4 regions of the Zymobacter palmae genome follow, and region 4 is predicted to be linked to each of the others. Evidence: predicted binding sites of a transcription regulator. Region 4 holds the regulator's gene; each other region holds the start of a gene.

Region 1 (3,151 bases), 490 kb from region 4:
GTCTATGACGCGGACGTCATCCGCTTCAGCACGGACTGTCCACGTCAGTAGGTCGGCATTAACTACTTGAGCTGTAGTCGTTTGGCCAGTCGGTGCAGGTTGGGCGCATTGACGCCCAGCTGGCGCGCGGCGGCCGTCCAGTTACCGTGACAGGCCGTCAGTGCATCCGAGATCCAGCGACGTTGGAAGGCTTCGGTCGCATCGCGCAGCGACGCTTGGGGCACATCAATATGCACGGCAGCGATCTGGCCACTGAGCGTAGGCGTATCGTCACTGCGCGTTTCTTCCGTCCACTCCAGCGCCAGATGTTCAGGCTTGAGTACGGCTTCGCCCTGCCGGCATACGGCACCGGCAATCACGGCAGCGCGGTAAATGACGTGCTCCAGCTCGCGTACGTTGCCGGGCCACGGATAGCGTTCGAGACGCTGCAGCGCCGCCGGCGACAGCGACAACTGGCGCAACGACAGCCGTGCACGACAGCGTTCACAGAAGAACCCCGCCAGCAAAGCGATGTCGCCTTCGCGCTCGCGCAGCGAGGCCACATGAACAGGGAACACGCTCAGCCGGTGATACAGATCCGCACGAAAGCGCCCTTGCAGCACCGCTTCCTTCAGATCGACATTGGTCGCGGCAATAATGCGAACATCAACCTTCACACTGCGATCATCGCCGATACGCTGCACATCACCGTACTGCAACACGCGCAGCAGCTTGGCCTGCAATGACAACGACAGCTCGCCGATCTCATCCAGAAACAGCGTGCCGTGATTCGCCATTTCGAACTTGCCCGCACGATTGCTAATCGCACCGGTGAAAGCCCCTTTCACATGCCCAAACAGCTCGCTTTCGGCAACCGATTCGGGTAGGGCGGCACAGTTCAGGTACACCATGTCCTGTGCGGCGCGTGGCGACCCGGCGTGCACCGCCTGAGCGACCAATTCTTTGCCGACGCCTGTCTCACCCAGAATCAGCACACTTAAGTCCGTACCCGCCACTACGGCAATCTCCTGCCGCAGCTGCTGCATGGCCCGTGACTGGCCGATCATGTCGTGGGCGGTGCTCTGACCCGGCGAGCGCGGCATGGGCAGCTGCACCGGCTGCTCTTCGAGCTGGCGCACTAACAGTGCGTTGTCGAGCGCCACGGCCACCAGTGCACTGATCAGCCGCAGTGCTTCATCCGAAAAGTCGCTGAATTGATCGGCACTCAGGCCGTCCAGTGTCAGTGCCCCGATCAGCATCTGATCGCGCAGCAACGGCAACCCGATGCAAGCATGAACATGCATGTGCTCGTGCCCGGGAATCAGCCCATCGTAGGGATCCGGCAAGGCGCTGTCGGCCGGGAAGCGCACGATGTCACCCGCGCGGGCGATCGCCTCCAGTCGCGGATGCTCGTCGATGCGAAAGTGCCGACCGCATACATCCGGCGGCAATCCGGCCATCGCCAGTGGCCGAAAGATACCGTGGTCATAGTGCAGCAGCGCGGTGGCATCACACTTCAGCAGCTGGTGAAGGCGCTGCACCAGACGCTGAAAGCGATCGGGATCGCCGATATCGGTCTGAAGCGCCAGCGCGACATCGGCCAGCGAGCGAAAAGAAAGCGACATAACACCCTCCCATCAGCATGTATCATCAAGATACACACCTTACCATATTGATATCTTTTCACGAATATCAATAAGACACCTATCACTTATAATATATTGAAAATAAACAATAAAAAGAGTTGGCACGTTTCCTGCCGAGGATGAGATGCACATGTCATTCGTTCAGGGAGCAGCAACATGTCGATTCACGTCACAGGCAACGTTCATTGGGTAGGTCAACGCGACTGGGAAATCCGCGACTTCCACGGCACCGAATACCATACGGTCAAGGGCAGCAGTTATAACAGCTATCTGATCCGCGAAGGCAAGAACGTGCTGATCGACACTGTCGATCACCGCTTCAGCGAAACGTTCGTGCGTAATCTGGCACAGGAGATCGACCTGCTCGACATCGATGCTATCGTCATCAACCATGCGGAAGAAGACCATGCTGGCGCGCTGACCGCGCTGATGGCGCGGATTCCAAACGTGCCGATCTACTGCTCGCGCAATGCTATCGACTCCATCAATGGACATCACCATCATCCCGAATGGCACTTCAATGTCGTGAAGACCGGCGACTCGCTGGATATCGGCAACGGCAAGTCTCTCGTCTTTGTCGAAGCCCCGATGCTGCACTGGCCGGACAGCATGATGACCTACCTGACTGGGGACGCGGTGCTGTTCAGCAACGATGCCTTCGGCCAGCACTATTGCGACGAACATCTGTTCAACGATGAAGTGGATCAGGCTGAGCTGTACGAACAGTGCATGCGCTACTTCGCCAACATCCTGACCCCATTCAGCCCGCTAGTCACCGCCAAGATTAATGAAGTGCTGGCGCTCAAACTGCCACTGTCGATGATCGCGACCTCGCATGGGGTGGTCTGGCGCGAACGCCCGGAACAGATCATTGAGCACTACCTGGAATGGGCGGATCACTATCAGGAAGACCGCATCACCATTGCCTACGACACCATGTCACGCAACACCCGCATGATGGCCGATGCCATCGCAGAAGGGATCAGCCAAGTCGACCCACTCGTCGCGGTTAAGAGCTACAACATCTCGCGCAGCGACAAGAACGAAGTGCTGACCCAAATCTTCCGCTCCAAAGGCGTGCTGGTCGGCTCTTCGACCATGAACAACGTGATGATGCCCAAAGTCGCGGGCATGCTTGAAGAGCTGGCCGGACTGCGTTTTCGCAACAAGAAAGCCGCGGCGTTTGGCAGCTACGGCTGGACCGGAGGAGCAGTCGATCGCGTGCAGACGCGTCTGATGGATGCAGGGTTCGATACCGCACTTTCGCTAAAGGAAAAATGGCGTCCCGACACAGACGCACTCGAAGCATGCCGCGAGTATGGCCGCACCATCGCTCGCCTGTGGGCGCTGCATGATCTGTCGGTATCAGAGCCGACCGCCTCAACACGCCAAGCCACCGGCGTCGATCCCGCCATGCTTGATAAGAAACCGCTGGGGCCGCGCATGCAGTGCAGCGTCTGCCAGTGGATCTATGACCCGGTCAAGGGCGAACCTCAGCAAGACGTACCCCCGAACACACCGTGGGA
Region 2 (3,151 bases), 1.1 Mb from region 4:
ACAACGGCGGCAACGGTAAGCATATCCTCGCTCAATGCGACGATGCCGACGCACGGTCAGCCAGTGCCCTTCAGTACAGTGGCAACCATAATGCCAAGGCGTTGGCGTGCTGATCGTCGTGTCAAAGCGATGTGTGACGCGTGGCTGCCGCCCGTACAGATGCACCATAAGCCAACGCCATACCGGCCCGTGCGGTTTCCCTTTCGATGCAACACCGAGCACGTCGACCCAGTGCGCCATTTCGTGCGGCACGACTTCCTCGATAAAAGCACGCGGCTGTGCTGCCAGCATGATGCAATTGAAGCGCAGCGCGCGATGGCCGAAGTGCGCCTGTCCTGCACTGCGCCCTTTCAAATCGAAACGAATGTCGGGCGTGGGCAACGATGGCCAATAGCGGCGCGCATGCGCTAGACAGCGCTGTACTTGCAGTTCAACGACGGCTTTATAGACGCTGTCATCGCCCGACACCAGCCTCTCCTGCCATTTATCTGGTAGCTCGCACGTCAGCGCATTAATGCGCTCAGGTAAACAGCTTTTCATTCGACACACAAACTCCCATAAGGCCCTGCCCAAGTGCGATTACCCTGTTAGAATAACGCCAATATTGCTCTATTTTCGACGGCACATACCTTAATGTGCCTTCTTTAACGATGCGCGGCCCTGACCGCCGCCGTCCCTTGATCTGTGTGGGAGTGCCCGAATGTCCGGCAATGAAGAGCAGGCGCCACAGGTGCCACTGCTTGATGACGACGCTATGGATGAGCTGTTTGAGTTTCTCGACAGCGACCGCGTTGATCCTGAAGCACTGACGCTGTTCGGGGCTCATGGGTTCCTGATGGCGTTGGCAATCTCACCTGCAGCAACGCCAGCACAACTGTGGGTGGCTGAAATCTTCAACGGTGAACCAAATTTCGAAGATGCAGCGCAGCACGACCGCATTCTGGCTCATCTCGAAACCCTACATACCAATGCAGCCAACGTACTGGAAAGCGGCCAGATTCCCGAACTGCCCTTCGATTTAGAGATCGACGTCGATGAAAGCCCGATCGACACTCCGGTAGGCGAATGGTGTGCCGGCTTCATGACCGGCGTCTTCATGCAAGATGATGCATGGTTCAGCGAACAGGAAGAACAGGCCGCGCAACTGCTGCTGCCGTTCATGGCCTTGTCCGAACTGTTCGAAGAAGAAGATCCCGACCTGGCGGCCATGGCCGGCTCCCATGAACAGGCCAATCACCTTGCACGCCAGCTGCCCGATCTGACTCTCGACCTGTACTTGCTATATCGCGTGCCGCCAGAGAAACCGAAAGCGTATGGACCGAAGAAAGGGGCGGCGCAACAGAAAAAAGGCAGTCAGAAAAAGAATCGCCGCCGCTGACACCCGTTCGCTCCCCCTCAAAGGCCGCACATAACGCGGCCTTTGTCCCCCCCACGATACGCCGCTGCTCCGGCTTCTTGATTCCCTTTAGATACACCTAGCCACCTCTGTCCTCTGTCCTCTGTCCTCTGTCCTCTGTCCTCTGTCCTCTGTCCTCTGTCCTCTGTCCTCTGTCCTCTGTCCTCTGTCCTCTGTCCTCTGTCCTCTGTCCTCTGTCCTCTGTCCTCTGTCCTCTGTCCTCTGTCCTCTGTCCTCTGTCCTCTGTCCTCTGTCCTCTGTCCTCTGTCCTCTGTCCTCTGTCACCCGTCACCCGTCACCCGTCACCCGTCACCCGTCACCCGTCACCCGTCACCCGTCACCCGTCACCCGTCACCCGTCACCCGTCACCACTGTCATTTAGACAGCTGCCAATCATAATGACACCTATTTTTTCATATCATTATGAGAATAAAAATATTCAACCTGCTGATATAAAAGTGAAAATAAAACTGGCATGCGGTTTGCTCTATTGAAATGAATTTCACACCAAAAAGGTAGAGTATCCATGCTGACTCAGGCACAGAAAACCATCATTCAAGCCACGGTTCCGCTACTGGAAAGCGGTGGAGAAGCACTGGCGCGCCATTTCTATGCGTTGATGTTTGAGACTCACCCTGAGGTTCGCGCACTCTTCAATCAGACGCACCAAGCCACCGGTGATCAGGCTCGTGCGCTGGCCAACAGCGTACTGATGTACGCTCGCCATATCGACGATCTGTCGCCGTTGACGCCGCTGGTCAGCCGGATCGTCAATAAGCACGTTGCGCTCCAGATTCTGCCCGAACACTACCCCATCGTCGGTAGTTGCCTGCTGCAATCCATCCGAGAAGTGCTCGGCGCTAACGTGGCAACCGATGAGGTGCTGCAGGCATGGGGAGCCGCCTATCAGCAGCTGGCTGATCTGTTGATAGGTAAGGAAGAGCAGCATTACGAACAGAATGCGATGCAGCCTGGTGGGTGGCGTGGCAGCCGTCGCTTCCGCATAGACAGCATTAAGCAAGAAAGCCAAGATGTACGCTCGCTGACGCTGGCGCCTACCGATGGCGGTCCCATACTCAACTATCAGGCAGGCCAGTACATCGGCGTACGCCTAATGATTGAAGGGGAAGAGGTGCGCCGCAATTACTCGATATCCAATCGCGCGGACGGCCGTAGCCTGCGAATCACACTTAAGCATGTGCCTGATGGGCGCGCTTCAGGCTATCTGCATGAACGCCAGGTCGGCGATGAGCTAGAGATATTCCCTCCGGCAGGTGATTTCATTCTGGGGGAAGACAAGGTACCCGTGGCATTACTGACAGCGGGTATAGGGATCACTCCCGCCATTCCGCTGCTGGAAGAGGCGCTGGAGCAGCAGCGGCAGGTGCATTTCCTCCATGCCACTCATAACAGCCAGACACTGACATTTGGCGCATTCCTCGCTCAGCAAGCCGGGCTTCAGGACAGGATGACCCTAAAACTGTGCTTCAGCCAGCCGCTGGCCCATGATACCCCTGATGCCGTCGGCCATATCGACAGCCACTGCCTGCGCTCATGGCTACCTGCTGGCGACACCTTCCACGTCTATGTACTCGGCCCGACAGGCTTTATGGCCAACATGAAAGCACTGCTGCTGAAGCATGGCGTGACCGACGATCGCATTCACTATGAGTGCTTCGGACCCCACAAAACACTTTGAAGCCCCCTTGTTTCCAAACCAAGCAAACAGTGGCCGCCTTACGATATCAGAGGCGA
Region 3 (3,151 bases), 420 kb from region 4:
TCAGGCCAGTTCTTGAGCAAAACCTGTCGCACTTCTACAGGCTCCCGCTATGAAGTGAATAAATATACGCACCTTCATATACATGAAAGGCAGCCCATGAAGGCTGCCTTTTGCGCACTATGCAATCTCTTACGGGCTATTGACTAACAAACGCACGTTCAATGACGTAGTCGCCCTGTTCACCCATGCGCGGTGAAATCTTCAAGCCGCATTCATTCAGTACTTCTGACGTTTCCGCCAGCATCGCCGGGCTGCCGCAGATCATTGCGCGGTCGTGTTCGGGGTCAATCTTCGGCAGGCCGATGTCTTCGAACAGTTTGCCCGAGCGAATGTGATCAGTCAGACGTCCCATGGTGTGGAACTCTTCACGGGTCACGGTCGGGTAGTAAATCAGCTTGTCGCGGACGTCCTCACCCAAATACTCGTGCTCCGGCAGTTCCTTCTCAATGAAGTCCTTGTAGGCCAGTTCGCTGACTTCACGGACACCGTGCACCAGAACTACTTTCTCGAAGCGCTCATAGGTTTCCGGATCCTGAATCAGGCTCATGAACGGTGCCAGCCCTGTGCCGGTAGACAGCAGGTAGAGGTAACGGCCGGGGCGCAGGTCGTCCAGTACCAGCGTGCCGGTCGGCTTGCGGCTGATCAGAACGTCATCGCCCACTTTGAGGTGCTGGAGGCGCGATGTCAGCGGGCCGTCCTGCACCTTGATTGAGAAGAATTCGAGCTCGTCTGCGTAGTGGGGGCTGGCAATCGAATACGCGCGCACCAGCGGCTTGCCATCCACTTCCAGGCCGATCATGACGAACTGGCCGCTCTTGAAGCGCAGACTACGATCACGCGTGGCGGTAAAGCTGAAGAGGGTGTCGTTCCAGTGGTGAACGCTCAGCACTTTCTCGGTCGAAAACTTGCTGCTCACTTGCCTTGGCTCCTGCGCCGTCAGGGGCGCGCTCGGTCTATGCGGTGGACCTTCACTGCGAGAGGAAGGGTCGGGAATATTGACAGGATTATAACCGATCAGTGCTGGCGAGTGAGCAAATTGAGTGTAATGCAAGGAATTGTCAGCACCGTATCGGGAGCTGGTTCGATACCTCATTTTTAGTGTGTCTATCCCTTTTGGTGCGTTTTGTCGCTAGCGCAACCTCATGTATTGGCGAGTATTGATTGCATGACGCTCTATTATGGTGCCGTTTTCGAGTCCGGCGTGCAGATCATGCGTCCAAACGGTGAGCTCGGTGGGAGCAGGACGTCATAGAGATGTCATCATGACGACTATTCGGGGGGAGTGGTAGGCCGTCATCCTGATTAGAGATATGAAATTAAAAGAATTTTTAAGGTTGGAACGGTTATTGCGTACGGAAGGATAACGAAGTCGCACCTTCTTTGAGCGCATGCTTTGTGCCGCAGCGGGTCGATGTCTCTTGTTATGGATGAGTGGGGGTATCTGCAATGCGTACACGTACTGTTCTGACCGCAATGAGTATCGCAATGGCAGGCATGCTGGCGACACAGTTCAGCCATGCTGGCACGCTGGAAAATGTGAAGAAGCGCGGTGAGCTGCGCTGTGGCGTCAGCGATGGGCTGGCAGGCTTCTCGGCACCCGATGCCAAAGGGCGCTGGCAAGGGATCGACACCGAAATGTGCCGTGCCGTTGCTACCGCCGTATTGGGTAATCCTGAAAAGGTCACTTTCGTGCCACTGCCCAATAGTGAACGTTTCACGGCCCTACAGTCGGGCGAAGTGGATCTGCTGAGCCGTAATACCACGTGGTCGGCATCGCGTGACAACAGCATGGGACTGAGTTTCCCGGGCGGCGTACTGTTCTATGACGGTCAGGGGTTCATGGTGCACAAGGATGCTGGTGTTACGTCGCCCAAAGAGCTGGATGGCGCGACAGTCTGTACGCAGTCTGGCAGTACCAGTGAAATGAACATGGCCGACTTCTTTGCCAGCCATAGCCTTCACTATCAGGCGGTAACGTTTGAAAGCCCAGCGCAGTTGCTGGCCGCCTTCGAGGGGGGACGCTGTGACTCAATCAGTATCGACAGCTCTCAGCTGGCCGCGCTGCGCAGTCAGCTTAAAGATCCTGACAGCGGTGTAATTTTACCGGAAATGATCTCCAAGGAACCGCTGGCGCCAATGGTGCGCCGTGGCGATGAAGCGTGGGGCAAAGTCGTCAGCTGGACGCTGTATGCCATGCTGAATGCCGAAGAAATGGGCATCACCAGCAAGAACGTTGATGCGCTGACGGCGGCACCTAAATCACCTGATATGGCGCGTTTGCTCGGCAAGGACGGTGACTTTGGCAAGCAGCTGGGGCTGTCCAACGACTGGGCACACAATATCGTGAAGAACGTTGGTAACTACGGCGAAATATTCGACCGTACCGTCGGTGAACACTCTCCTCTCAAACTGGCACGCGGCAAAAACGCATTGTGGAACGCCGGTGGCTTCCAGTATGCACCGCCCGTGCGTTAAGGCCTCTCTTCCGGCCGACAGAGCCTGAAGGCTTCTGTACTGGTGTACTGACAACGCTGCCCCGGCGCTCGGGGCAGCTTCCGTAGGTACCCTGCTGCGGCGAGTGATGACTGCCGTGTCAGGGGTGGCGTGATGTGCCGAGTCGGCAGCGGTGATCAACACCCTGTCGTTGAATGAAAGGAAAGTGAACGCCATGCTGCGACCTTCTACGACCATTCCACCGCGCGAGCACGGTCCGCTCTGGCGAGACCCTCGTGTTCGGGCGTTCGTCCTCCAGGCAGTGATGCTGCTGGTGGCTGTCGTGCTCGTCATTCTACTGACGAACAACACCCTGTCGAACCTCGCGGCTCAAGGGGTTACCACGGGGTTTAACTACCTGAGCCAGCGCTCAGGGTTTGGTATTTCCCAGACACTGGTCGAATACAGTGCCAACAGCACCTATGCCGATGCGTTTACAGTCGGGCTGCTGAATACGTTGCTGGTGGCAGGACTGTCTATCGTGACCTGTACGCTGCTTGGGTTGCTGGTCGGGATGGCTCGCCTATCTTCCAACTGGCTGCTGTCACGCTGTGCGACCGTTTATATCGAGATCTTCCGTAATATCCCGATGCTGTTGCAGCTGCTGTTCTGGTCGGCGCTGATGATGAGCGTTCTGCCGGAGTTCAAGAAGAGCTAC
Region 4 (3,151 bases):
GCGTGGCTTCGCTATGAAGCTCCGCACCCGCGGTTTTCAGGGTGCAGGCTGCCGTCTGGCGTTCCTTCTCGACGGACAGCGTCACGTGGGTCTGGATGATGCGCGCGTCATGGCGTACCAGTCGAGCGAGCTTCTGTTCGACATAGTCGCGCAGGGCAGAGGTCAGTTCGATGTGATGTCCTGTGATGTTGACCTGCATGGCACTCTCCTTCTTCGGGTGTGAGAACCGCATGGGAAGGTACATCCTGTACGTTCCCATACTTTCTGAGTGTAGCCAAACACTAGCCTGATACCAATGTGATCCGTAATTGGCCGGAACGTTCCGTGCCGCTTGATCACATGCTGTTATCTCATCTCACGCCAGCCGCTTGCGCTCACTGGACGCTGGAATACCCATAGATTCACGATACTTCGCGACTGTGCGTCGTGCAACCGTGATGTCATCCTCGGCAAGCAGTGCCACCAGCCGAGCATCCGACAGTGGCTTGTGAGGCGGCTCCTGTGCGATTAGCTTCTTCAGCTTGGCGCGGATAGCGGTGCTGGAGTGCGCATCGCCGGCCTGGCCCACATGGCTCGAGAAGAAATGCTTCAGCTCAAACAACCCGCGTGGGGTGTGGATGTACTTTTGCGTTGTCACGCGTGAGACCGTGGACTCGTGCAGCCCGACCACTTCCGCGATGTCGGCCAGCACCAGCGGTTTCATGGCTTCTTCACCATGGTCCAAGAACGCATGCTGGCGGCGGATGATTTCTCGTCCGACTTTGAGCAGGGTGTCGTTGCGGCTGCTCAGGCTTTTCATCAGCCAGCGTGCTTCCTGTAAGTGGTGGCGCAGGAACTGATTGCCTTCGCTGCGATCACCGCGCCGGATCAGGTGCACGTACTCATCGTGCAGCGACACGCGGGGCAGGGCGAGCGGATTTAGCTCGACTTCACCGCCCTGACGCGGGTGTCGACGCAGCACCAGATCCGGAATGACGTAGTTGTCCGTTTCGCTGCTGTAGAGCCGTCCCGGGGCTGGATCCAACCGTCGGATCATCGCGATGATCTCATCAAGTGATTCATCGTCCAGCGTGAGCCGACGCTTGAGCCGTTTGAAGTCGTGCGCGGCCAGAATCTCTAGGAACTGGCGTACTAAACGCCGAGCCTGTGGCAGCAGCGGTGTATCGCTGGGCAGTGTGTTGAGCTGTAGCAGCAGGCATTCGGACAAATCGCGGGCGAAGACGCCTGTCGGTTCAAGCTGTTGCAGCTGGCTGAGCACCGCGTGCATGTCGGTATCGCTGACCGGCTCGCGCAGCTGGGCATTGAGGCCATCGCGCAGTTCGTTCAGCGGCTGGCTCAGATAGCCGCGTTCATCGAGGGCGTCGATAAGCGCATCGGCAATGAGCTGCTGCTGATCGTTGAGTGGCAGTAGCGAGGCCTGACGGTACAGCACGTCTTTGAGCGTTTCTTCACGTGCATTGCGTTCGATATCGGGGCCTTCGGTACCGCCAGATGACGGCGCCGTGGGATTGATCAGCCCCTCGGCCAGCATGCCCTCACGCTCTTCATCGATGCCCGCATCGTCGAACGACTCTTCGCTGTCCGTATTCTCGGCAGCGCTCCAGTCATCTTCGAGTGCGAGTTCGTATGCGTCGTCGAAGGTATCGACGAGCATCAGCATGGGGTTGTGCTCTACGGCTAACTCAATCTCACGGCGGAGGTCGAGTGTCGAAAGCTGCAGCAGGTGAATGGCCTGCTGTAATTGTGGCGTCATCGTGAGGTGAGCGCCGATATTGAGTTGCAGAGAGGGTGTCATCATTGTTGTAGCAACCTGGGCGATATCACCAATACGATTCTTACGCTATATCGCTTCGCGCTGCGGATGCAAGCCCCCTCTCTTAAATTCCGGCAAGAAACATGCCAGCTTGCCGGTAAAACGGGTGATCTCCTTGATCGTCAGACAGATAGAACGGGATATCCATTCTGAACGATGGCTGAAAGGCTTTCAAAAAGGAACGGGGTGACAGCAGGAGGGCATGATGCATTGGTCGAGCAGGGATTGATTCCTAGGCAAAGCCCTTTTATACGTGAGGGTACACAAAGATACAGGTGAGGTGGAAACCCGACCACGATCTGGCTTGGGGCTTCCTTGACTCAATAAAATGCCCACAGTACCCCTGGAGGTGCAGTATGGCTATCGACCGTAATGACCCACGTTCCCAGCAACCCGTCGACCTGTCCGATCAAAGTGCGCTGGATCGCGTGCTGACCGCATGTGAAGTCGAACTGAGCAACGAACACCGTAAGCAGCTGCGCCGTTTCGCTCTGGAGTATGACGAGATTAATGATGGCAAGGTGCCGACGTTTGCGGAGCTGGTCACCTTTGCGCGCCCCCGCCTGCTGCCTTCCGAAGGCTGAGCGAGAGCGTATCGTACACTCCATATGCATAAGCGCCACCGCTCGACCGTACTTGACGATCGGCGGTGGCGCTTATGGTCTGACAAAAAAGGGCGGTTATAGCTGGAATTCGTGGCCCAGATACACGTCACGGACGTGCTGGTTGGCCAAGATGGTATCGGCATCGCCTTCGGCAATGATCTTGCCATCACCTACGATGTAGGCGTTATTGCAGATATCCAGCGTTTCACGCACGTTGTGATCGGTAATCAGAATGCCGATGCCGCGGTCGCGCAGCTGACGAATGATGTCCTTGATTTCACCCACCGAGATGGGGTCGACGCCCGCGAATGGTTCATCAAGCAGGATGAACGCGGGATCCATGGCCAATGCGCGCGCTATTTCGACGCGGCGACGTTCACCACCGGACAGGCTCATCCCCATATTGTCGCGGATATGCGTGATGCTGAATTCTTTCAGCAGTGCATCCAGATGCTCGTGGCGCTGCTGACGAGTAAGGTCCTTACGCGTTTCCAGAATCGCCAGAATATTATCTGCCACCGACAGCTTGCGGAAGATCGACGCTTCCTGCGGCAGGTAGCCAATGCCTGCACGTGCGCGCTCATGCATCGGACGACGAGACAGGTCCACATCGTCAATGCGCACTTCACCAGCGTCGGCCTGAATCAGACCGACAATCATGTAGAACGATGTGGTCTTGCCGGCACCGTTGGGGCCGAGCAGACCCACGATCTCACCTTGCGAAATGGAGAGA

What was found. Region 4 encodes sigma-54, which starts transcription at its own class of promoters, with help from an activator protein. Its sites were predicted from a motif close to TGGCACNNNNNTTGCTNT; they were not measured.
Region 1: a site for sigma-54 is predicted at 1,725-1,742, ahead of norV (anaerobic nitric oxide reductase flavorubredoxin). Genes of this name have one in related genera too.
Region 2: a site for sigma-54 is predicted at 1,868-1,885, ahead of hmpA (NO-inducible flavohemoprotein). Genes of this name have one in related genera too.
Region 3: a site for sigma-54 is predicted at 1,336-1,353, ahead of ZBT109_RS12185 (amino acid ABC transporter substrate-binding protein). Genes of this name have one in related genera too.

The regions. Positions count from the first base shown of each region.
Region 1 covers NZ_AP018933.1:2,835,181-2,838,331, forward strand. The annotation lists gene ZBT109_RS12510 (DUF4354 family protein) at 1-51, shown strand, start outside; gene norR (nitric oxide reductase transcriptional regulator NorR) at 63-1,604, opposite strand; gene norV (anaerobic nitric oxide reductase flavorubredoxin) at 1,782-3,151, shown strand, end outside.
Region 2 covers NZ_AP018933.1:1,266,200-1,269,350, reverse strand. The annotation lists gene ZBT109_RS05565 (SprT family zinc-dependent metalloprotease) at 1-540, opposite strand, end outside; gene ZBT109_RS05560 (YecA/YgfB family protein) at 701-1,378, shown strand; gene hmpA (NO-inducible flavohemoprotein) at 1,923-3,095, shown strand.
Region 3 covers NZ_AP018933.1:2,763,365-2,766,515, reverse strand. The annotation lists gene ZBT109_RS12190 (ferredoxin--NADP reductase) at 137-916, opposite strand; gene ZBT109_RS12185 (amino acid ABC transporter substrate-binding protein) at 1,447-2,475, shown strand; gene ZBT109_RS12180 (amino acid ABC transporter permease) at 2,669-3,151, shown strand, end outside.
Region 4 covers NZ_AP018933.1:2,341,355-2,344,505, reverse strand. The annotation lists gene hpf (ribosome hibernation-promoting factor, HPF/YfiA family) at 1-199, opposite strand, end outside; gene ZBT109_RS10460 (RNA polymerase factor sigma-54) at 356-1,798, opposite strand; gene ZBT109_RS10455 (hypothetical protein) at 2,170-2,397, shown strand; gene lptB (LPS export ABC transporter ATP-binding protein) at 2,494-3,151, opposite strand, start outside.